Regions from separate parts of the Yersinia antarctica genome, predicted to be linked through region 2. Evidence: predicted binding sites of a transcription regulator. Region 2 holds the regulator's gene; the other holds the start of a gene.

Region 1 (12,763 bases), 2.6 Mb from region 2:
AAATAGTGCTAATTGAGGTGACGCCAATAGCCCGATCACCATCTCTTCGATAAGCTCACCCTCACTTATCGATAGCAGCATATCCAATGTTGCCAGGCTGAGCATCTGTCAGTGTCCGCGCATTTTTTGCTGTTGCTGTTTAAGTTGTTCTGCCACCTGCAACAAGCTGGCCTCGACTTTGGCAAGCCATGAGGAGGGAGTGAATAAACATGGCTGGTGTTGGCTGAATAGCCACCGTTGTTCGGCAAGACTATGTTCTACTGTGGTTAATTCCACCAGCAATTCCAGGGGAACACTGACAGTTGCCGTGCCCGGTTGGGAAAGTGTGGAGGGTTGGCGGCTGATATCTAGTATTGTGATATGCAATTTATCATCAATTTCTGCATCAATGGATTGGGCATAACCGACACCATTTAATTTAGCGCGCAAGCTCCCTCCTTTGTTCAACCATTGAGCGAGGGCATCTTTTTCTATTTGCAAATGGGTAACTTGAATATCATGCAGGCTGAGCGGTTTTTGCAGCAAAAGCGTCAAAGTGCTGTCTGTCAGGTCGTCTGGTAGAGCATATTGGGATTTGCGGCTGAACATACCGCTTTGTTTGACGACGGTTAGCGCTTGATGGTCACTTTGCTGTTGTTGGTGCTGCAACCACTGACCCTGAACATGCTGTAGTTTCATTAACAGGCTTTGCTGTTGATATCCCTGCTCGGTTAATAACTGTTCAAGCTGCTGTTGCAGCAGCTTAAGCGAACTGAGGTCATGCCACAGGCAATCTTTCAGCAAGATTAAGTCGATGGGTGTCACTTCACTGCGGCCACTAAAGAAAGCACTGGCTTGTAACAGGCGTAGCGCTTTTTTCCAACGTCTATCTGAGACATAGGGCGCTTGTTCTTGCGCACTGAGCCGTTGACGTAACTGAAAAATAAGCTCAAAACAGTGATCCGGTAAGGTGATTTTGTCGATCAACGGTTGCCACTGATAGAACTCTTCATCGCTGATACTGAGATTTTCTGCCACCGGATTATGATTTTCATTCTGTCGGCTGAGCAGTAGTGAGCGGAAGTTCTGCTTCTCTTGTACGCGATCCAGCCATAGACGGATCAACATGCGGTCATAAAGTGCTTCCAGGCTACTATCAGCGTCAGGCAGCTCGTTAGAGGCAGTAACGAGTAATCGCATAGGGATGCTGTCTTCCCGATCACCATTTCTAAAGCGCCGTTCATTAATCGCTGTCAGCAAGGTGTTTAGAATTGCCGGGCCGGCTTTCCAGATCTCATCCAAAAAGACGATTTCAGCCTCCGGCAGGTAACCGCCTGTCATCCGTTGATAGCGTCCCTCCTCTTTCAATGCCTGAATCGAGAGGGGGCCAAACACCTCTTCCGGTGTTGAGAAACGGGTCATCAGATATTCAAATGCACGGGCATTACGGAAGGCAAATTTCAGGCGGCGGGCAATCAGGCTTTTGGCAATTCCCGGTGGGCCGAGCAAAAAAACACTCTCGCCACTGAGGGCGGCCAGCAAACATAAGCGGATAGCTTCCTGTCTTTCATACAGACCACTTTCAAGGGCACTGCTTAAGCGGGAGATTCTTTCTGCTAATTGTGATGATTGCGCCATAATTGTTCTACATGTTCCGTTAGTTGATTGATTTTTACCTGATAAAAAGGAATAAACCATCTTTTCTTCATGGGATCGCTGGTTTTATTAATAAGATAGTTCGTTGATTCGTAGAATTTTTATATCATCAGTTATTTGTAGTTGATGAATTTTCGCTCTGTTAGGTGCCTATTTAAGAGTAGGCAATCCATTGAAATCGTGCATACTGTGCGCCTTTTGGTGGGCGTATAAACAATACAGAACCGAGGATTAAGGTTCTTAAACGCACGCATCAGCTTATGGATGTTCTAGCAAAAAGAAATCAATTATGAGCACAGAACATAAACAGTCTTTATCGGCGGTAACCCTGGCGGCAATAGGGGTAGTTTACGGTGATATTGGTACCAGCCCGCTCTATACCTTGAGAGAGTGCTTTTCTGGTCATTATGGTTTTGATGTCCGCCCGGACGTGGTGTTTGGCTTTTTATCGCTGATTTTCTGGATGCTTATCCTGATTGTCTCGATTAAATATCTTACCTATGTCATGCGGGCCGATAACGCCGGCGAAGGGGGCATTTTAACGTTAATGTCTTTGGCAGGGCGTAATACCTCTTCCAGAGCCACCTCAATACTGGTGATTCTCGGGTTAATTGGCGGCAGTTTCTTTTATGGTGAGGTGGTCATCACCCCGGCAATATCCGTTATGTCGGCCATTGAAGGGCTAGAAATAGCAGCCCCAGCATTAGACCCTTATATTGTTCCCTGCTCCATTGCGGTACTCACCCTGCTGTTTGTGATTCAAAAGCACGGTACCGGCAGTGTCGGTAAATTATTCGCTCCCGTTATGCTGGTCTGGTTTCTGACGATCGCACTGCTTGGTTTACGCAGTATTATTGCAAATCCAGAAGTATTGGTTGCGCTGAATCCTAAATGGGCAATAGGTTTCTTTACTGAATATAAATCCGTGTCGTTTTATGCGCTTGGCGCAGTTGTACTGGCGATAACTGGGGTGGAAGCCTTATATGCAGATATGGGCCATTTTGGTAAATTCCCTATTCGTTTAGCCTGGTTTACCGTGGTTTTGCCCTCATTAGTACTGAACTATTTTGGTCAGGGCGCGTTATTGCTGAAAAATCCTGAAGCTATCAAAAACCCCTTCTTCTTATTAGCTCCTGACTGGGCATTGATTCCGCTGTTAATTCTGGCAACCCTGGCGACCGTTATTGCCTCGCAGGCGGTTATTTCCGGTGTATTCTCGCTCACCCGGCAGGCGGTTCGCCTAGGCTATTTACCGCCAATGCGGATTATTCATACCTCCGAAATGGAGTCTGGTCAGATATATATCCCGGTCATTAACTGGACTCTCTATCTGGCGGTGGTATTGGTTATTGTTGGCTTCGAACGTTCCAGTAACCTGGCGGCCGCGTACGGTATCGCCGTAACCGGTACCATGGTGATAACCAGTATTCTGTTCTGCATCGTGGCATTGAAAAACTGGCACTGGAATCGGGTATTTGTCGGCATCTTACTGGTGATTTTGCTGATTATCGATGTCCCTATGTTCTCTGCCAATGCGTTGAAATTGTTCTCCGGTGGTTGGTTGCCAGTGTCTCTGGGGCTGGTGATGTTTATCATCATGACTACCTGGAAAAGTGAACGTTTCGGTTTGCTGCGCCGTATGCATGAACACGGTAATTCACTGGAAGCGATGATTGCTTCATTGGAGAAATCCCCCCCAGTGCGGGTTACGGGTACTGCTGTGTATATGTCGCGCGCAATGAATGTCATTCCCTTCGCGCTGTTGCATAACCTTAAACATAATAAGGTGTTGCATGAACGGGTTGTGCTACTGACATTGCGAACTGAAGATGCGCCGTATGTGCACAATGTGAACCGGGTAACCATCGAACAACTCTCCCCGACGTTTTGGCGAGTGGTGGCCAGTTATGGTTGGCGTGAAACACCGAATGTGGAAGAAATCTTCCATCGCTGCGGCCTGGAGGGGTTGCCATGCCAGATGATGGAAACCTCATTCTTTATGTCCCATGAGTCGCTAATCCTTACCAAGCGGCCGTGGTACCTGTTCCTGCGCGGTAAGTTATTTATTGCGCTCAGTCGGAATGCGCTGCGTGCAGCTGACCAGTTTGAGATCCCACCGAATAGGGTGATTGAGCTTGGGACGCAGGTAGAGATTTAATCTGAAAGGCCGTTATGATTAACGGCCTTTTTTGTACCTATTCTTCTTCTTTTCCCACTGTTCAGCGAAACGTTTCGATGGCGATCACAATTTCATCAAATTGGGTTTGCCTTCTGCGGCTATTTTTCTAAACTCAGTATCAGCGAAACGTTTCGCTGTTGGAGTAGAAAATGAAAAAAGGCGCATTACTTAATTCTGATATTTCCGCTGTTATCTCCCGCCTGGGCCATACCGATCAGGTTGTGATAGGTGATGCGGGGCTGCCGATACCGGCAACCACCACACGTATCGATCTGGCACTGACACGAGGCGTCCCTGGATTTCTTCAGGTTCTTGAGGTGGTAACACAAGAAATGCAGGTTGAAAGTGCAGTCTTGGCGGAGGAGATCGTTAAAAATAATCCGCAACTCCATGAAGCGTTACTCGCGCAACTATCACAACTTGAGCAGCACCAGGGAAACCAAATTGTTTTGCGCTATATCAGCCATGAGGCTTTTAAAGAGCAAACCAAACAAAGCCGGGCAGTGATCCGTAGCGGGGAATGTTCCCCCTTTGCTAATGTCATTCTCTGTTCCGGCGTAACCTTCTGAGGCATTTATGCAACCTTTGCTGCAACTTAAAGGGATTGATAAAGCCTTTCCCGGCGTTAAAGCACTCTCCGGTGCCGCACTGAGTGTCTATCCCGGCAGGGTGATGGCACTGGTAGGCGAAAATGGCGCTGGAAAATCGACCATGATGAAAGTGCTGACCGGCATCTACAGTAAAGATGCTGGCAGTCAGTATTTTATGGGTAAGGAAGTGGCGTTTAATGGCCCAAAAGACTCGCAGGAAGCGGGCATTGGCATTATTCATCAGGAACTTAACCTGATTCCTCAATTAACTATCGCAGAAAACATCTTCTTAGGGCGTGAGTTTGTTAATCGTTTTGGCAGCATCGATTGGAAAAAGATGTATGCCGAAGCCGATTTACTGCTGGCGCGCCTTAATATCAGTTACAGCAGCCATCGGCTGGTGGGCGAGCTTTCCATTGGTGATCAGCAAATGGTGGAAATCGCCAAAGTGCTGAGCTTTGAATCCAAGGTGATCATTATGGATGAGCCAACCGATGCACTCACCGACACTGAAACCGCCTCTCTGTTTAATGTGATTAAAGAACTAAAAGCGGAAGGTCGCGGGATTGTTTATATCTCTCACCGGCTAAAAGAGATTTTTGAGATTTGCGACGACGTCACAGTATTCCGTGATGGGCAATTTATTGCCGAAAAACCGGTTGATAGTCTGACTGAAAACTCACTGATTGAGATGATGGTGGGCCGTAAGCTGGAAGAACAGTACCCGCGCTTGAATATACCCCGTGGTGAAAAGCGTTTGCAGGTCAAACAGCTATGCGGCCCGGGCGTCAAAAATGTCAGTTTCACTTTATACAGTGGCGAAATTTTGGGGGTTGCCGGTCTGATGGGGGCTGGTCGCACCGAGCTGATGAAAATCATCTATGGCGCGCTACCGCGTAAATCAGGTTTTGTGATGTTGGATGGCCGCGAAGTTGTCACCCATTCACCACAAGATGGTCTGGCAAATGGCATTGTCTATATTTCTGAAGACCGCAAACGGGATGGTTTGGTACTTGGAATGTCAGTTAAAGAGAATATGTCTTTGACTGCATTGCGTTATTTTAGCCGTTCAGGTGGTTCGCTCAAGCATGCTGAAGAGCAGCAGGCGGTATCGGATTTCATTCGTTTATTTAATATTAAAACACCTTCCATGGAACAACCTATTGGTTTGTTATCCGGTGGTAACCAGCAGAAAGTGGCTATTGCACGCGGTTTAATGACCCGTCCTAAAGTGTTGATCCTTGATGAACCTACCCGTGGTGTCGACGTCGGGGCTAAAAAAGAAATTTACCAATTAATCAACCAATTCAAACAAGAAGGGTTGAGCATCATTCTGGTTTCCTCAGAAATGCCGGAAGTGCTGGGCATGAGTGACCGCATTCTTGTGATGCATGAAGGCCAGCTAAGCGGCGAGTTCTCTATTGAACAGGCTACCCAGGAAGTGTTGATGGCGGCAGCCGTTGGCAAGCGTGATTTATTGAAAAATAATTTATTTACACTCTAAATAATTCGAGTTGCAGGAAGCTAACGCAAATGCGGCTTGAAATATGACGAGTAGAGCAGGAGTAATCAGATATGAGTTCCCAAGCTATCCAGACAAAACGCTGGTTCAGTAAAGAATGGTTATTAGAACAAAAATCACTGATTGCGCTGCTGGTGCTGATTGCTGTGGTTTCGTCACTAAGCCCGAACTTCTTTACCCTAAATAACATGTTTAACATTCTCCAGCAGACTTCTGTCAATGCCATTATGGCGGTGGGTATGACGCTGGTTATCCTGACATCCGGTATTGATTTGTCTGTCGGGTCATTATTGGCACTGACTGGCGCAGTAGCGGCATCTATTGTTGGGTTGGAAGTGAATGCTTTGGTTGCCGTCGCAGCTGCATTGGCGCTAGGGGCATTTATTGGTGCCATAACCGGGGTCATTGTCGCTAAAGGTAAGGTACAAGCGTTCATTGCCACTCTGGTCATGATGCTGTTATTACGTGGCGTTACTATGGTTTACACCAATGGTAGCCCAGTAAATACCGGTTTTACTGATGTGGCTGATACTTTTGGCTGGTTCGGTATCGGGCGCCCATTGGGTATACCAACACCAATCTGGTTGATGGCTATCGTCTTTATTGCTGTGTGGTACATGTTGCACCACACTCGCCTGGGCCGCTATATCTACGCATTGGGTGGCAATGAGTCAGCAACACGGCTCTCTGGTATTAGCGTAGATAAAGTTAAGATTATTGTTTATTCATTATGTGGATTGTTAGCGGCACTGGCTGGGATTATCGAAGTGGCCCGCCTGTCGTCGGCACAACCTACAGCCGGTACTGGCTATGAACTGGATGCAATCGCAGCCGTGGTTCTTGGGGGTACCAGCCTTGCTGGGGGTAAGGGGCGGATCGTCGGCACCCTGATTGGCGCGTTAATCCTCGGCTTTTTAAATAACGGTTTGAATTTATTGGGTGTCTCCTCTTACTACCAAATGATCGTAAAGGCAGTGGTTATCCTGCTGGCGGTATTGGTAGACAATAAAAGCAGCAAATAACCTCCTAACTCCCTACAGGAATTGCGACCATGAAAATGAAGAAACTAGCTACCTTGATCTCTGTTGTTGCCCTGAGCGCCACCGTAAGTGCTAACGCACTGGCAAAAGACACCATCGCACTGGTAGTTTCCACGTTGAATAATCCGTTCTTTGTTTCAATGAAAGACGGCGCGCAAAAAGAAGCGGATAAACTCGGCTATAACCTGGTGGTATTGGATTCTCAAAATAACCCAGCGAAAGAACTGGCTAACGTGCAGGATCTGACGGTTCGCGGCACCAAACTGTTGCTGATTAACCCAACTGATTCCGATGCAGTCGGTAACGCAGTCAAAATGGCAAATAAGGCCAATATCCCGGTTATCACACTCGACCGTTTGGCAAACTCTGGCACTGTGGTGAGTCACGTTGCCTCCGATAACCGTTTTGGTGGCAAAATGGCCGGTGATTTCATTGCCAAAAAATTGGGTAATGATGCCAAAGTGATTCAGTTGGAAGGGATTGCGGGGGCGTCTGCGGCCCGTGAACGTGGTGAAGGCTTCAAGCAGTCAATGGATCAACATAAATTCCAACTGTTAGCCAGCCAACCTGCTGATTTTGATCGTACTAAAGGTTTGAATGTGATGCAGAACCTGCTGACCGCCCACCCGAATGTTCAGGCTGTATTCGCACAGAACGACGAGATGGCACTGGGCGCACTGCGTGCCTTGCAAACAGCCGGTAAAGCCGATGTGCTAGTGGTTGGTTTTGATGGCACCGACGACGGTCTTAAAGCCGTTCAAGGCGGCAAACTGGGCGCAACTATCGCTCAACGCCCTGACCAGATTGGTGTTATTGGCGTGCAAACCGCTGATAAAGTATTGAAAGGCGAGAAAGTGCAGGCCGTTATCCCGGTTGATTTGAAATTAGTGACTAAATAATATCGAAAAGCAGGGCATATAACGCCGCTACCCTAAAACGGAAAACAAAACGTTACGGGTGGCGGTGTCATTCACAAAGGAATAAATACGATGAAAACAGGCAAACTGGTGGTCTTGGGCAGCATCAATGCCGACCATATTCTGAATGTTGAGCAGTTTCCGCGCCCAGGTGAAACGGTGATCGGGAAGCAGTATAAAGTGGCGTTTGGTGGCAAAGGTGCTAACCAGGCGGTAGCTGCTGGCCGTAGCGGAGCAAACATCGCGTTTATTGCCTGTGTGGGTAAAGATGATATTGGTGACCGGGTGCGCCAGCAATTAGCCAACGATAACATTGATACTGCGCCAATCGAGGCTGTAGCGGATACCACAACCGGTGTTGCTTTGATTTTCGTGAATGGTGAAGGCGAAAACGTCATTGGTATCAATGCCGGTGCTAACTCGGCAGTTACACCTGAATATCTTGGTCGCTACCAGCAGCAAGTTATCGATGCAGATGCATTATTGATGCAACTGGAATCACCACTTGAGACAGTTATTGCTGCCGCTAAATTGGCGAAGCTGCATCAAACACAGGTTATTCTTAATCCGGCACCAGCTCGTGAATTACCGGACGAGCTATTAACGCTGGTGGATATGATTACTCCGAATGAAACAGAAGCCGAGCGTTTAACGGGGATTCATATTGATCAGGATGATGACGCAGCGCAAGCAGCGCAAATTCTGCATGATAAAGGCATCGCTACCGTAATCATTACATTGGGTAGCCGTGGCGTATGGCTTAGTGAACAAGGTAAAGGGAAATTGGTTGCCGGGTTCAAGGTTAACGCCGTAGATACTATTGCTGCTGGTGATACATTCAATGGCGCATTATTAACTGCGTTATTGGAAGGTCAGATAATGGACTCAGCAGTACGTTTTGCTCACGCAGCAGCCGCTATCGCGGTGACTCGCCCCGGCGCGCAGCCCTCTATTCCGTGGCGTGCAGAGATAGACAGTTTCCTACAAGGCCAGGTATAACTTTGGCCACCATGAAAGACGTCGCCCGCCTGGCGGGTGTATCTACGTCAACAGTCTCACATGTTATTAATAAAAACCGCTTTGTCAGTGATCCTATTCGCGACAAAGTGCTGGCTGCTATCAAACAGCTCAACTATGCCCCTTCAGCACTGGCTCGTAGTTTGAAACTCAATCAAACCCGTACCATTGGTATGTTGGTTACCGCCAGTAGCAACCCATTTTATGCTGAAGTAGTCCGTGGCGTGGAGCGCAGTTGCTATGAGCGTGGTTACAGTTTGATTCTATGCAATACCGAAGGCGATATCGATCGCATGAGCCGTAGCATTGAAACTCTGATGCAAAAGCGCGTCGATGGTCTGCTACTGATGTGCACTGAAAATCACCGCCCTTCTCAAGATATTCTGCGTTGCTACCCGTCATTACCGATAATCATGATGGATTGGGCACCCTTTGAGGGCGTCAATGACGTGATTCAGGATAATTCATTATTGGGTGGCGAAATGGCAACCTCATATTTGATTGCCAGAGGCTATACCCGAATTGCCTGTATTGCTGGCCCACAAGATAAAACCCCTGCCAAAGAACGTTTGGAAGGGTACCGTCAGGCTATGGATCGCGCAGGTTTACCTATTCCATCCGGTTATGAAGTTGCCGGTGATTTTGAATTTTGTGGCGGTTTAGTCGCCATGAAACAGTTGCTTGCGCTACCGGAACCGCCAGAAGCGGTATTTACCAGTAATGATGCGATGGCTGTTGGGGTTTATCAGGCATTGCATCAGGCGGGGTTATCGATACCACAAGATATAGCGGTTATTGGTTACGATGATATTGAAATCGCACAATATATGACACCGCCATTGACCACTATCCATCAACCAAAAGACTCCCTTGGTGAACTGGCTATTGATACACTGATTCATCGATTGAATAACCCGGAAGCGGAACCACAAGTTCTGATTCTCACTCCCGAGCTAATCGAGCGGGGATCGGTGGTCAGTTGTTAAACTTCACTCTCCGCAGGTTGTGTGGCTTTTTTGCTATTACGGCCTTGAATTAGATTGTCGCCATCATTTGGTTTCAGTAATAAGAACACCATGGATGAAAGTAATGTCACTATTCCCATTGTAATAAAGGTGTAGTGGAAGTGATCGACATTGCCACCAAACGATAACCCATCATAAAACCGCAATACCACCGCACTAATGGCAACGCCAAAGCTAATGGCCAGTTGTTGGGTTACCGCCAAAACACTGTTACCTGAGCTGGCATTGTTATCGGTTAAGTCAGCCAGTGTGATGGTATTCATCGCAGTGAACTGTGTCGACATTGCCATCCCCAAGACAAACAGCGGCAATATCATCATCCACGGCGACATGCCCGGTGATTGCAGCGCAAATAGCGCAATCAGCACTCCGATAATAACCGTAATACCTACCAATACAGTCCTATAACCCAGTGAACGTAATACTTGAGTAACGGCAGATTTTGCCATCATCGAACCAATGGCGGTTGGGGCCATCATACAACCGGCAATAATAGCGGAATAGCCAAATCCGACCTGCAACATCAGTGGCATTAGGAAAGGAACGCAGCCAGTCCCTAAACGCGAGGCCACGTTACCGGCAATCCCAACCGAGAATGTTCGGTTTTTAAATAGCGGTAAACCAATCAATGGATTTGGATGACCTTTAGCGTGGAATATATAGAAGAGCAACATCAATAAACCACTCAGTAACACCGTGACTGGCAGATAGCTGGCGATATCCGGTCGGCCCATTATCTCCAGACTTACTGATATCAGGACCAAACTGCTACCAAATAGCAGGAAACCGATAATATCAAAGGCACGTTTAGGCATGGTGAAGTCCGGCATATATTTACGGGCATAAAAGATGCCCAGTAAGCCGATAGGAATATTAAGGATAAAGATCCAATGCCAAGTGGTATAGGTCACCAGTAATCCACCTAATAGTGGCCCCATCACCGGGCCGACTAACCCTGGGATAGTGACAAAATTCAGAACCGGCAATAATTCACTGCGTGGGTAAGCCCTGATCAGCGCAAGCCGGGCCACAGGCATCATCATTGCGCCACCCACCCCTTGAATAACTCGGGAGGCCACCAGAAAAGCCAATGAATCTGAAAGTGCACACAGTAATGACCCTAGCGTAAATAGAGATACAGCCAGAATGAATACCCGTCGGGTACCAAAACGGTCCGCTAGCCAGCCACTCACTGGAATCAACATCGCGACCGTCAGGGTATAGCTGATAATTGCTGACTGCATGGTCAGTGGTGAGCGGTTAAGGCTTTCAGCAATTGATGGGAGTGCCGTATTCAGTATGGTGGCATCCAAAGCCTGCATAAAGAAGGCCATGGCAGCTAGCCAAGGAAGGCCCGCCATACTGCGTGCAGATTTTATCATTGTTCGTCCTGATTATAGGGGTGAGTGTGAGCACCTTCTTTATATATATAGATAGAACAGCTAGCCGTTAATTTTTATCTGTTAATAATACCTGACATGCCAGCAAGGCTCCCTGACTGTCACCTGCCAAAATTGTATCAACAATATCCTGATGGTATTGCAGCTTAATCACTTCATCGCCGGTAATGGCGCGAAAATAGCTGTGATAAACCGAACTGAACAAATTGGCGAAAGAGGTCAAAAACGGATTACCACTGGCTTCATATATTAACTGATGAAATTGAGCATCCACTTGAATCCATTTTTCACGATTAAAGTGAGTATCTAACGCACGCATCTCTGCAATCAGTGATGCTAACAATGCTCGCTGTTGCTCATTGGCATTAATGGCTGCCAATGAACAGGCTTGAGGCTCAAGTGAGGTTCTTAATATAAGGAAGTGTTGCATCACTTGATCGAAATTCTCTCTGTTCAGCCACCAAGTGAGTAACTCCTGATCAAGGTAGTTCCAATTTGTTTGTGGCATCACTCGGGTACCAATGCGTGGGCGGGGTAATAACATCCCTTTTGCTGCCAGCATCTTTACTGCTTCACGAACGGCAGTACGACTAACACCAAATTGCTCCCCCAACTCTATCTCACCAGGCAGTATGCTGCCGGCTGCATATTCTCCGGCGAGAATTCGCTGGCCAATCTTCTCAGCCAACAGGTAAGAGAGATTTCGCTGGGCGGCCTGTTGTTGGGTATTTAGTTGCATGGTGATTTGTCCTATCTGTCTTCTTATATATCTATTTTACTCTACTGTTTAACACTGGTAGTGAATGTTTAGCTTAATAATTGTTTAAACATTGGTCTTTTAGCCTATTTTTGCTGAAATAAAACGCGGTTGAAAAGTTTTTTCAAATTAGGGGTTGCAGGCTGTCAGGAACTCCCTATAATGCGCCTCCACTGACCGGGAACAACGAAACATACTTCGCCGGGTCAGGAAGCGAAAAGAATGATTTTGACTTCGAAAGAAACCAAAGAAACTCTTGACTCTTCAGCGGGAAAGCGTATTATCTGCCTCCCGCGTTACCGTAAGATTCGCCGAAAGGCAAACGGGTAACGAACGCTCTTTAACAATTTATCAGACAATCTGTGTGGGCACTCGCAAGACGATATCGAAGCCTGTTTCGGCAGGCAGAAGAAATATCAAAGTCTTGAAGAGTGACCAAAGCAGTACACATTTGAACTTCGGTTCGAATGCTTATTTGCAGAAAGTAATCTTTGAGCATCGCTGCTTTTATTAGCAGCAAATCAAACAAATCTTAAATTGAAGAGTTTGATCATGGCTCAGATTGAACGCTGGCGGCAGGCCTAACACATGCAAGTCGAGCGGCAGCGGGAAGTAGTTTACTACTTTGCCGGCGAGCGGCGGACGGGTGAGTAATGTCTGGGAAACTGCCTGATGGAGGGG
Region 2 (12,763 bases):
CCCTCGACCCCGTTAGGGCTGAATAATACTTGCCACAGTTGGATGTCTCTGGCGCGGAAAGCACCCGCACAGGCATTGAGATAATAGCTAAACATCCGCTCAAATCGCGACGAGTAATTCGCAGCCAGGCTCGGCCACGCGGCTTGAAAACGTTCATACCACGCCATCAGGGTGCGATCATAATCAGCGCCAAAATTGTGCCAATCTTCCATAATAAAATAAGGCTCACTGGCGTTAGCAATATGTTTTACTGACGGCAGGCAGCCATTAGGGAAGATATATTTATTAATCCACGGATCGATACTCAGATCAGTACGATTAGCACCGATAGTGTGCAGTAAGAACAAGCCATCTGGCTTCAAATTGCGGTTTACCACATCAAAATAGGTGTGATAGTTCTTTGGCCCGACATGCTCGAACATACCGACAGAAACGATACGATCGAACTGTTCGTTCAGATCACGATAGTCTTGCAATAAAATAGTGACGTCTAAACCTTCACAGCGTTTTTGTGCCAGTTTTTGTTGTTCAGCCGAAATGGTCACACCGGAAACGGCGACGCCGTAATGCCGGGCAGCATAGGCTGCGAGGCCTCCCCAGCCACAACCGATATCGAGCAATGTCATGCCCGGAGCCAATTGAAGTTTTTCGCAGATCATCCGCAGTTTATTTTCCTGCGCTTGCTCAAGGGTCGTGGCATCTTTCCAGTAAGCGCATGAGTATTGCATATTCGAATCGAGCATTAGGCTAAACAGATCATTACCCAGATCGTAATGTTCTTTGCCAACAATCCAGGCTCTTTTCTTTGATTGCAAATTAATAATACGCGCAGCAGCAATGCGTAAAGTATCTTTGAGATGGTGTGGAAGTTGATTTTCCAGGCCAGCCCTGAGAACCCGTTGGAAAAAGATATCCAAGCGGTCACATTCCCACCAGCCGTCCATATAACTCTCACCTAATGCCAAAGATCCTTCTTGAAGTATTCGTTTGAAAAAGTCTGGGTTATTGATTCGAATGTCGAAAGGGCGTGAGCCATTGATTTCAATATCAGCCCGATTCAGCATTTCTTGTACAATGCGAAACCAAGGGGTTTCTTGAATACTCTGGTCTTCTATACAGGATGAACTCATAGCTTCTCCATCACTTTCTTCTGACTTATGACCCGCGATATATGCAGATTCATACCAATAAGGTTGTCGTGACCTTGGTGTCTAATATCCATAACGGACAGAGGAAGATTAAGAAGAAACCCTAATAAAGATTGATTTAGGGTAACTCATCCATAAGCGTAAATGTGACGCAATCCACGCGCACAGAAAGTACTTAAGATAATGCTTTTTTTTAATGATATCGTAATTGGTTAAATCGAGTATAGGCTTGCCGGGAGGCTTTCTCAATAATAAATCACACCCGGCTCACGTGTTCCTTAGTGACTATTTCTATTGGAAATTAATTCACTTCGTCCTTGACGCTACCGCGGTGTTAGCGGCTCTCGTTACTTAGCCCATCCTTGGGTCTCGCCTCTATCAGGCTGCCGCTTGCAGCGTTCAAATCGATTTCCGACCCGAATCATTCCTTATCCAGGCTCACCGTGGTTCATTCGTTTGTTGCTTTGCTGTAACACCGATGACGTTGGGCATCGGATTAGTATCATTTTTTTCTTTTCGCAATGCGTAGCAATGAATGCCATATCCTAAAAACGCCAGCACCACGGTCGACAGCATCACGGTCACTGTTGCCAGCAATGGCTGGCTGATATAGGCCGATACCAACATACTGGCAACAAAACATAACCCGAGCTGAAGCGTATTTTGCAGCGCGGCTGCTTTACCGGTGTTAGCTGGAAAAGGCATTAATGCATTCGCTACGATAATAGGGTAGCAGGCACCATTCACCAGCGCCATTATGCAGAATGGAATAAGTAAGGTCAGCAGCGTCGGCGTGGTTAACGTTGCTATCAGATAAAGTGCAATCATGCTGATTGCATATCCCGCCAACAGCCACGGCAGCAAGGTATTACCCTTGATTCGGGAAAGAGCACTGCGACAACCAAATCCACCTAACAGGAAGGCCAGGGTCTGGGGGACATAACTTAATCCGATGACATTCGGGCTATAACCCATATCACCCAGAATAAAAGGTGAACCGGTTAACCAGGCAAAGAAACCGGCACTACAGGCAGCAAACATCATCACGTTGCCACTAAATGTTGCCGACTTAAGCAACTGCCAGAAACTGATGTTGGTGCTAATGCGTGCAGCATTATCTTGTGCGGTTTTTTTGCGTTCGTTCAACCGCGCCGTTGGGATCAATAGCAGCAACGTAACGGCCAGTAGCACTACAAAAATTGAACGCCAACTGAAGTGGTTTAATAACCAGGCACCCAGTAGCGGAGCTAACGCGGGAGAGAGTGCTACGAGCGGCATAATGGTGGCAAACACGCGATTGGCCTTGCCATCGCGATAACGGTCTACCACTAACGCCTGCCAACTTACAGCAGCAGAACACACCCCTACCGCTTGAATAAAGCGGAGTACCAATAATTGTGTCGCATTTTCAACCCATAAAATCCCCAGACAACCGATGGCAAATAACGCCAAACCGGCTAACAGTACCGGTTTACGGCCTAACTTATCCGATACGGGTCCCCAGATAAGCTGAGCGATAGCAAAACCGGCGAGGAAGATACTTAAGCTGGCACTGATGGCGCCGGCAGACGTTTGAAGCTCTTGTTGCATTGCGCCAAAAGCGGGTAGATACATGTCAGTGGCCAAATAGCCCAACATACTCAGACCGGCCAGATAGAACATAAAACCAGACGACGTTTTCATTCTTTATTTCTCTTTATATCCTTGGTCCTTGAAACCGCAGAGGTGTTAGCAGCGGCTCCAATGACGTTGGCTAAATTATAATTTTTGCAGGCAAAACTTCTGTTATAGAAAATTAATTGCGGAGGGCATTCTATCCGCTGCGATATTCTGTTGTGAAACGGTAATATTTGCACCATGCTATTAAAAAATTTGATAGCAAATTGGTGATGTAAAAAGGTGAAAAACTATGTGGTCTGAATATTCACTGGATGTGGTGGACGCAGTAGCCCGTACTGGGAGTTTCAGTGCTGCTGCTCAAGAATTGCACCGCGTACCGTCTGCGATTAGTTATACGGTGCGCCAGTTGGAAGAGTGGTTGGCCGTTCCGTTGTTTGAACGACGTCATCGCGATGTGGAATTAACCGAAGCTGGCGTGGTTTTTATTAAAGATGCGCGAGATGTTATCAAAAAAATGAATGACACACGCCGTCAGTGTCAACAGGTGGCGAATGGTTGGCGTGGGCAGTTAAATATAGTAATAGATAAAATTGTTAAACCACAGCGTAGTCGCCGTTTAGTGTTGGATTTTTACCGACATTTTCCTGATATTGAACTGCGGGTACGCTATGAAGTATTCAACGGTGTGTGGGATGCGCTGGTGGATGGGCAGGCGGAAATGGCCATTGGTGCGACCCGCGCGATCCCGGTCGGTGGGCGGTTCATCTTTCGCGATATGGGCTTTTTAAGCTGGCATTGTGTGGTGAGTGTCGATCATCCTTTAGCCCAATTAACCGAGCCACTTAGCGATAATCAGTTACGGCCTTATCCCTCACTTTGCCTGGAAGATACCGCCCGTAATTTACCTAAACGTGACACCTGGACTTTAGCAAACCAGCAGCGATTGGTCGCCCCGGACTGGGCAACGGGAATCGATTGCCTGTGTGCAGGATTGTGCATCGGGATGGTGCCGGCACACATGGTATCGCCGTTGATTGAGCAAGGGAAGCTAGCGGCACTGACGCTGGCTGAACCGTTGCCCGATAGTCCATGTTGCTTGACCTGGGAGCAGAACAACCATTCACCAGCATTGGCCTGGCTGCTGGAATATCTAGGTGACAGTGTCACACTTAATACCGAATGGTTGAAAGATGACAGTGAGTTATCAATCAATGACTGAGGATTAATGAGGCAAGATTAGCCGCCGATAGAGCTAAACACTACCGGCAGGAGAGGATTAACGGCGATAATCGAGGAACGGGCCATCAGCGACAGAACGGCGCTCAATCAGTTTAGGGTGTACCTCAATGGTCTGCGAATCTTCACGTTTGCTGACAATACGGTCAAGTAACATGGCAAAGGCCGTTTCGCCCAAGCGCTCTTTGGGCTGGTGAATAGTGGTAAGCGCCGGCGAGAAATAGCGCGCATTACGCACATTATCATACCCGATCACCGAAATATCTTGTGGTATCCGTAGGCCCAACTCATCAGCAGCACATATCGCGCCCATGGCCATAATATCGCCGCCACAGAACACCGCCGTTGGGCGATGTTTTTGTGTCAGGATTTGATGCATCGCTTTATAACCGGATTCCGGTTCAAAATCCCCTTGGACCACCCACTCATCACGCAGGGTAATATTTGCTTCTTCCAGTGCTTTCAGGAAGCCCTGGTGGCGGCCACCACCGGTATTACGGGCTAACTGGCCGGGGATAGCCCCAATGTCACGATGACCGCGCTCAATCAGGTAACGGCCCGCCAAATAGCCGCCTTCAAAAGCGTTATCAATAATCGAGTCAGTAAAATCACCCCGTGCGGTTCCCCAATCCATGACGACCATTGGGATATTGCGATATTCTTCCAACATCCCGAGTAGCTGCTCAGGATATTCTGAACACATCACCAGCAACCCATCGACACGTTTTTGTGCCAACATCGCCAGATAAGCTTTTTGCTTGTCCAGATTATTATGAGAATTACATAAAATCAGGGTATAACCTTTGCTATAACAACTATTTTCGACCGCTTCGATCACTTCGGCAAAATAGGGCGCTTCGCTGGATGTTGCCAGTAAACCAATTGATTTAGTGTGATTAACTTTCAAACTGCGGGCTACAGCGCTGGGTGAATAATGCAGTTCTTTAATGGCAGCCCACACCGCAGCCTTGGTATTCTCGGCGACGAAACGAGTTTTGTTGATAACGTGCGAAACGGTGGTGGTGGACACACCCGCGTGTTTGGCCACATCTTTAATCGTTGCCATAAAAAGAATGACTCCTAAGCTTACCGGTTACAGTAGGGTAAGTATTATGTTAATCGTTTGCCTGCATAACCCGAAAACCGCTCAGACAAAAACACGATATTAGGCTGGGAAGTTAAATCAGCTGATTGTCTGAGAGTATTTATTGGACGTTATTAGTCGGTATGCAGTTATGAACTGCGAATTTTGGCTGATCTGGAGGAAAAGTGAAAGGGGTAATCAAAGTTATAAAGTGCGTAATGAGCACAAGATTTTTTTTCTGAACTGTGGGAAAATAATTTAACACACTAACTATGTGCCTTTTCCCTACTACAAACTAACCGGCTAAGGAGTTTTTATGGATACCAATCTGAAAATGTCGCTGATTACGACTGTTGGTGCGCTGGCGATGATTATTGTCTTTAGCTTCGTGGCGGTAATGAATTAATTAAACCGCTTGCCGGTGTGAAGTGATAAGTAGGGCGGGTTAATCCCGCCCTTAATTATTTTTACGCGTAATGCGACGATGGGTTGTCACTCTTCTTGCCGTATCAGGCTAAATTTTTCTCAACGAAAGACCAGTTAACCAGTGCCCAGAAGTTTTCCAGGTATTTTGGCCGCGCATTGCGGTAATCAATATAGTAAGCATGTTCCCACACATCTACGGTTAACACTGGTTTATCGTTGGTGGTCAGTGGAGTTGCTGCATTAGACGTACTGACAATCGCCAGTGTGCCATCTGCTTTTTTAACCAGCCAGGTCCAGCCCGCACCAAAGTTTTTTACTGCCGCATCAGTAAATTGTGCTTTAAATTCAGCAAAAGAACCAAATGATTGATTAATGGCATCGGCAACTTTGCCCGTAGGTTCGCCGCCGCCGTTAGGTGACAGGCAGTGCCAGTAGAAGGTGTGGTTCCAGACTTGGGCCGCATTATTAAAGATCCCGCCATTAGCGGTTTTTACAATCTCTTCCAGCGTCTTACCCGCAAACTCAGTGTCTTTAATCAAGTTATTGAGATTAACCACATAGGTGTTGTGATGCTTGCCGTAGTGGTATTCCAGCGTTTCAGCTGAGATGTGGGGCTCTAGCGCATTTTGCGCATAGGGTAATGCCGGTAATTCAAAAGACATCGCTCTCTCCTTTCGGGGTTGCTCAGGGTGTTTGCTCCTCAAATCACATCAATTGCCACGGGCAGTGAGGTGGCGAAGAGCGGTTAAAGCTTAATTGTTGTATTTTTGTTGTGGGTATTAATCTTAACAACTTTCAACAGGAATGACAGATATAACCATACTGTTTGATGGGTGATTGTATCACCGTTATGCCATGGGGATAACAAGTGCAGGGGCGTTATTGTGCCATCAGCACCCGGTAGGACAACCGGGCGCAAACTGAAGTCTTAGCGGATGGTTTTCGGTGTGACCACACGGCGTGCGCCAACGTAATGATCCTGCCAGTAGTCATTGTCCAGCATACTGATACGAATTTCTTCACCAGTGCGTGGGGACTGAATGAACTTACCGTTACCCAGATAGACGCCTACATGGTCGGCGACGCCACGGTTGGCAATATTGAAGAACACTAAATCCCCGCTCTCCAGCTCAGCACGTTTGACGGGGGCGGCGTCACGCAAGTGATACATCTCGTTCGCGGTACGCGGCATTTTTATTCTGATCACGTCTTTATAGGCGTAATAGATAAGCCCGCTGCAATCAAATCCGGTATTAGGAGAGGTGCCACCCCAACGATAAGGTTTACCGACTTGCTTCATCAGTTTGCTCATCGCGGTCTGTTTGGCGTGTTGATAGCGTTTTTTATGCGCTGGACTGAGCTTGATTTTACTATTGGCGACTAATTCGGTAGCCGCTTTGCCTTGGGTTTTATTTCTGTGTCGGCCATAAGCGACTCTTTCTGTTTTTTTACCTGCAGTCACTTTTTTATTGGCTGCAGTTTTAATATTGGTTTTTTTCGTATTGCTGGTTTTTTTTGTAGCGATTTTACTGACTTCCTGCGTTTTCTTTTTAATGGTTTTAGTCGTGCCGGCGGCAATTTTCTTTTTATCGCTGCTGGTTGCTGTTTTATTGGTAGTCACTTTGCTGGTAGGGGTTTTATTGCTGGCTACTTTTACTTTTTTGGTACTTTTATCTGCTTTACGTTTTTTACGATCATCAGGGCTGGCCTGGCTGACCTGTCCTTTCTTCTGCTCAGCAGACACATGAGCCTGCGGCGACGCATGCGCCAGATTTAAAAATAGCTGGGTAAACAGCAGCACAAACAGCGTAAATATTAAACGCATAATAACGCTACCAACCTTGCCCTGAGATGAATATGAAGAGTCACAGTATTGCCGAAACTCACGATATAAAAAAGCAGAGAGCGACAGGATCTTAATCGATATTGTGAGAAAACATTAATGGCTTAGATATTGTCGCTTTTTCACACGTCTAATGGACTTAAATCAACCATACGTCAACGAGTTATCTCTTTCCTACTTGAAGCCGCAGGGGGAATCCCATAAAGAAGATAATAGTGAAGTGATGGGATCAAAAATGTTATTCTAAATGCACATATTTGTAGCTGACAATATAACCATTCGTCCACGGAGTAAAGCCCCTGCAAAAGATGGCGTTTTATTCCAGTGGTAACAGTCGCTACAATAGGCCGGACGCAATAATAAAACAGCCCTAATGGATAGGTTCTAAGTATTGTAGCCACTATATGGCTTGAGGAAGCAAGAAATGACGACGATTGATAAAATCCAGCGCCAGATAGCAGAAAACCCAATCCTGCTTTATATGAAGGGTTCACCTAAGCTGCCAAACTGCGGTTTCTCGGCTCAGGCTGTGCAGGCGCTGTCTGCCTGTGGCGAACGCTTTGCTTATGTTGATATCCTGCAAAACCCGGATATTCGTGCGGAACTGCCAAAATATGCTAACTGGCCAACCTTCCCACAATTGTGGGTTGATGGTGAATTGGTCGGCGGTTGCGACATTTTGATGGAAATGTATCAGCGTGGCGAACTACAACAGTTGTTGAAAGAAACCGCTGACAAATACCGAGCACAAGAAGAAAAGCCTGCCGCAGAATAGGGCATGTGTGTTTTCTGTGACAAAAATAAAAAGGTGGCCTTTGGGCCACCTTTTTTGAACGTAAAATTGTTGCGTCTTCTCTCATGAACAATCTTATTTCGTGAACACTGCGCTATTCGGATTCCCCCGCCGGTATAGGCCAGCCACCCAGTTTTTTCCAGCGGTTGACCAGTTCACAGAATAATTTTGCCGTTTGCATGGTGTCATACAATGCGGAGTGCGCCTGACTACTATCAAACGGAATACCTGCCGTCAGGCAGGCTTTCGCCAGCACAGTTTGCCCCAGCACCAGCCCACTGAGCGCCGCAGTATCAAAGGTTGCAAATGGGTGGAACGGGTTACGTTTCAAACTGGCGCGTTCAGCAGCAGCCATCACGAAGCTGTGATCAAAATTGGCGTTGTGTGCCACGATAATAGCTCGGTTACAACCTTGATCTTTCAGCCCTTTACGCACGGCTTTAAAGATGGCGTGCAAAGCATCGTATTCACTCACAGCACCACGCAAAGGGTTGGTTGGGTCAATGCCATTAAATGCCAGTGCTTCTGGTTGCAGATTGGCACCCTCAAATGGTTCTACATGGAAATGCAGCGTTTCATCGGGTAATAACCAACCATCCTTGTTCATCTGCAAGGTTACGGCAGCAATTTCTAATAATGCATCGGTTTGCGCATTAAAACCGGCGGTTTCCACATCAATTACAACGGGGTAATACCCACGAAAACGGCCACTTAGGGCGTTAAGATCACTTTTATCTGCCATCAGTTTCTTATCTTCATCGAATTCAGCGCGCATTATGTCAAATTTTAGCGCGGGATGCAGGGGGATATCGCGATGAGAAAAAAGGCACCTTAGGTGCCTTTGCGCTAATCAGTTGCCAAGGCCGTGTCCGGCGCTCTTATTCTCGATTAACTCGATTTTGTAACCGTCGGGATCTTCGACAAAAGCAATAATAGTATTACCGCCTTTTACCGGGCCGGCTTCACGGGTCACATTCCCACCCGCCTGACGAATTTGATCGCAGGTAGCGGCAACATCATCCACGCCCAGCGCCAGGTGACCAAATGCAGTCCCCATGTCGTAACTGTTCACGTCCCAGTTATAGGTCAGCTCAATCACTGAACCTTCACTTTCATCGCTATAACCGACGAAAGCCAGCGAGTATTTATACTCCGTGTTTTCGCTGGTACGCAGTAAACGCATCCCTAATACCTTGGTGTAAAAATCGATAGAGCGTTGCAGGTCACCAACGCGGATCATGGTATGGAGTAAGCGCTTCATAATACCTCTTTATAATCAACAGTTTAAAGTCTTAAAATCATTATAAATCAAAACTGATTCATAATCATATAGTAATATCATCCCGCTCTCTACCATGACTCTTCTGATATTTGGTTATCATTATGGCGGGATTGTCCCTGGAAAGGGGGGAATAAATTGACTTTTTTTGTGACATTATGTCAGTACACTATTCTGATTCAGTAAAATATCTGTATTATCCCGTGGCTAGTCGTAGGAATTTTATGGGTACTATTCTTATGGATGAATCATTAAATGGACTCTTTAGTTGTAGCGATAGCAGAAGCTTTATTTAATTTATTGGTAAGCCTATTTTCTTTTTTATTTTCGATAATACTCTTCGTGGTTGAAGCAATTTATTCTTTAACCTAGGGTGCTAAATGGATACGTAGATTAATCACAGTAGGCGTATTGAGGGCTATTGCGGGTATTATCGTCTTTTTTGCCATCATGTGAAGATCAATTTAATCGACTCTCCCGCTATGCGTTCTTGTGGTTAATCATCTGCATGTTAAGTAATATCATTAAAAAACAATCTGTTAATTTATAGTTGAGTACCGTCACTTCTGAAATATCAGTTTGATGCCTAGCAGCGCCATGACCAAACCACCAATACGGTCAAAATATATTTTGAAACGCATATAATAGTTTCTTGGTACCGGGGCTGACAGGACACAAGCGACGATTGCGTACCAAATGAGGTCAATCAAGAATGCCAGAACAGGTAACACAATATACATCCAGCCCACGATATTCTGAGTAAGGATTGCGGCAAATATGCCGCCAAAAACCAATGCTGTATTGGGATTACTAATTTGTGTAATAAGCCCGATATAAAACGAACGAGACAGACTTGTTTGTCCGCCAACCTCGGGTTCAAATTTTATTGCTTTTTTAGGCGCGAAAAACATTTTAAAGGCTAAATAAATGAGATAAAAACCGCCGCCGATTTTAAGTGACATATATAGCCAAGGTACGGTGAGTAGCAAAGATTGCAAACCAAGCAGAGCGACCAAGGCAAAGAATGCACACCCGGTGCCCATGCCTAAAGCAACGGCTAAACCATTTTTAAGTGAGGATGACATTGCCGTTCGCGCAACAAGGATGAAACTCGGCCCTGGAGACATAGCCCCTAAAGCTATCACTCCACTGATGGTTAAAACAGAAATAATAGTGCTGTCCATTTTATCCTCCCTGTAAGTATTCCTCTGTTTCTACTCGTCATTTTTTACAAAATCAATGGCTTTATCTTGTTTCCAAAGAATTCGAAATGAATCACTAAATACCTAAGTCGATAGCGGGGGTTGTATTACATCATCCGTAGTGGGGGCAATTGCGCCATTTTTTGTGTTATCTCACCTGTAGCCATAAACAAAACAGCCAGTCAGAGGGTTAATCTAACTGGCTGTTATTCAATGATTTAATTTACGGACTAATCACAGAGTTGGGTAGTCGGTATAACCTTTTGCGCCACCGCCATAGAAGGTATCACCATCTGGTTCATTCAACGGAGCCTGTTGTTGCAGGCGGGTTACCAGATCCGGGTTAGAAATATAGCTACGGCCAAAGGCGACGGCATCAATAAACCCTTTATCAATGAGCTCTTCAGCTTTTTCAGCCGTGTATGCACCGGCACCCACAATCACACCTTTGAATTTGGCGCGGACGGCATCACGGAATGCGTCGGAGTAAGGCTTACCACCCGCCCAGTCGGGTTCCGACATGTGCAGATAAGCAATATGACGTTTGTTCAACTCGTCAATGAGGTACAACGCAGCCTCTTCCTGATCCTCGCCATTATCCAAGCCGTTGAATGGCCCCAATGGTGAAATACGAATACCAATATGTTCAGCGCCCCATTCGGCTACTGTTGCATCAACCACTTCCAATGTCAGACGGGTACGGTTTTCAATACTACCGCCGTATTGGTCGGTACGTTGATTGGATGCCGGAGACATAAATTGATGCAGCAGGTAGCCGTGGGCTGCATGCAATTCAATATAGTCAAAGCCAGCTTCACGGGCATTCGCTGTTGCCTGACGGAAATCATTAATGATGCCAGGGATCTCTTCTGTTTCCAGGGCGCGTGGGGTGGAGCAGGGAACGCGTACCCAGGCTCCCGTTTCATCGCGCACGGTGGTGCGGGTATCCGCGGCAATGGCTGAAGGTGCTACCGGCGCTTGCTGACCTGGCTGCAAACTGTTGTGCGAGATACGGCCGACATGCCATAACTGTACAGCAATATGTCCACCGTCTTCATGCACCGCCTGCGTGATTTTTTTCCAGGCGTTTAACTGTTCCTGAGTGTGTAACCCTGGAGCACCCGCATAGCCTTTCGCCTGGAAAGAAATCTGGGTGGCTTCGGTAATAATCAAACCGGCGCTGGCCCGTTGACGGTAATATTCAGCCATCAGAGGAGTTGGAATATCACCTGGCTCAATGCTGCGCAAGCGCGTTAGCGGAGCCATAAATACGCGGTTTGGCAATGTGAGCGCGCCAACTTTCAAAGGGGAGAACAGTTTAGCAGTCTTCATGGTGCGTCCTATATTAATAGACCAGTCAACTAGTAACTGGGTGAATTCTGAAAAACAAAAGTGTTAGCTTCAGAATCATTGGATTATGGGGTTGGTTGTAGAATCAGTTCGATACTTTCTAGCGCACAGGTCAGCGGAGCAACCGATCGTTTCACTTTAGCCCGCAGTGAAGCACCGAGCCACAAGGCATACAGTGTTTCAGCGGTTGCCGCCGGTGAGAGCGTAATGCGCAGCGAGCCCTCAGCAATACCGGCTTCAATGGCATCTTGCAACCGACCAATCACACGGGCAGTGCCGATATCCAATGCATGACGCATAGGTTCGGATAAGTCACTTACCTCTGCTGATAGTTTAACCGCCAGACAAGCATTGTGGCATTCACTGCCACAATAGTTAGCAATAGCTTGAGCAAAATAGTGCAACAAATGGTGGCGCATATCACCTTGTGAATGGGTGAGCAGGCTTTCCATTTCAGCGTCGTAACGATCAAAATAACGCTGTAGCATCGCTTCACCAAAAACTTCCTTAGAACGGAAATAGTGATAAAACGAGCCTTTCGGTATGCCTGCCGTGGTCAGTAACAGGCTGAGACCCATACCATTAAAGCCAAGACGCAGGCTAAGGCTCTCACCGGTTGCTAACAGATGTTCACGGGTGTCTATGTGTGTGTGCTGTATTTTGTTCATGTCGCAGAGCGTAATAGACCAATCGGTCTAGGTCAAGAAAAAAATGCCAGCGGAGGGAAACACTGGCATCAAGCTCACTATCAGGTATTAACTCTTTACGGACTTTTTTGACTA

The links. Region 2 encodes PurR, which represses purine synthesis genes. Its sites were predicted from a motif close to CANGCAAACGTTTGCNTG; they were not measured.
Positions count from the first base shown of each region.
Region 1: rbsD (D-ribose pyranase) is a predicted target of PurR. The motif match lies at 3,934-3,951, and genes of this name have one in related genera.

Region 1 covers NZ_JBSJQF010000001.1:4,894,018-4,906,780, reverse strand. The annotation lists gene viaA (ATPase RavA stimulator ViaA) at 1-105, opposite strand, end outside; gene ravA (ATPase RavA) at 109-1,617, opposite strand; gene kup (low affinity potassium transporter Kup) at 1,925-3,793, shown strand; gene rbsD (D-ribose pyranase) at 3,964-4,383, shown strand; gene rbsA (ribose ABC transporter ATP-binding protein RbsA) at 4,391-5,908, shown strand; gene rbsC (ribose ABC transporter permease) at 5,980-6,948, shown strand; gene rbsB (ribose ABC transporter substrate-binding protein RbsB) at 6,978-7,865, shown strand; gene rbsK (ribokinase) at 7,956-8,882, shown strand; gene rbsR (ribose operon transcriptional repressor RbsR) at 8,885-9,886, shown strand; gene mdtD (multidrug transporter subunit MdtD) at 9,883-11,307, opposite strand; gene ACWJJO_RS22550 (FadR/GntR family transcriptional regulator) at 11,375-12,064, opposite strand; rRNA gene ACWJJO_RS22545 (16S ribosomal RNA) at 12,617-12,763, shown strand, end outside.
Region 2 covers NZ_JBSJQF010000001.1:2,326,113-2,338,875, forward strand. The annotation lists gene cfa (cyclopropane fatty acyl phospholipid synthase) at 1-1,130, opposite strand, end outside; gene punC (purine nucleoside transporter PunC) at 1,587-2,831, opposite strand; gene punR (DNA-binding transcriptional activator PunR) at 3,058-3,987, shown strand; gene purR (HTH-type transcriptional repressor PurR) at 4,045-5,070, opposite strand; gene cydH (cytochrome bd-I oxidase subunit CydH) at 5,405-5,494, shown strand; gene sodB (superoxide dismutase [Fe]) at 5,598-6,176, opposite strand; gene ACWJJO_RS10750 (C40 family peptidase) at 6,443-7,339, opposite strand; gene ACWJJO_RS10755 (Grx4 family monothiol glutaredoxin) at 7,782-8,132, shown strand; gene rnt (ribonuclease T) at 8,245-8,925, opposite strand; gene gloA (lactoylglutathione lyase) at 9,001-9,411, opposite strand; gene ACWJJO_RS10770 (LysE family translocator) at 9,990-10,613, opposite strand; gene nemA (alkene reductase) at 10,866-11,963, opposite strand; gene ACWJJO_RS10780 (TetR/AcrR family transcriptional regulator) at 12,047-12,649, opposite strand; gene eptA (phosphoethanolamine transferase EptA) at 12,745-12,763, opposite strand, start outside.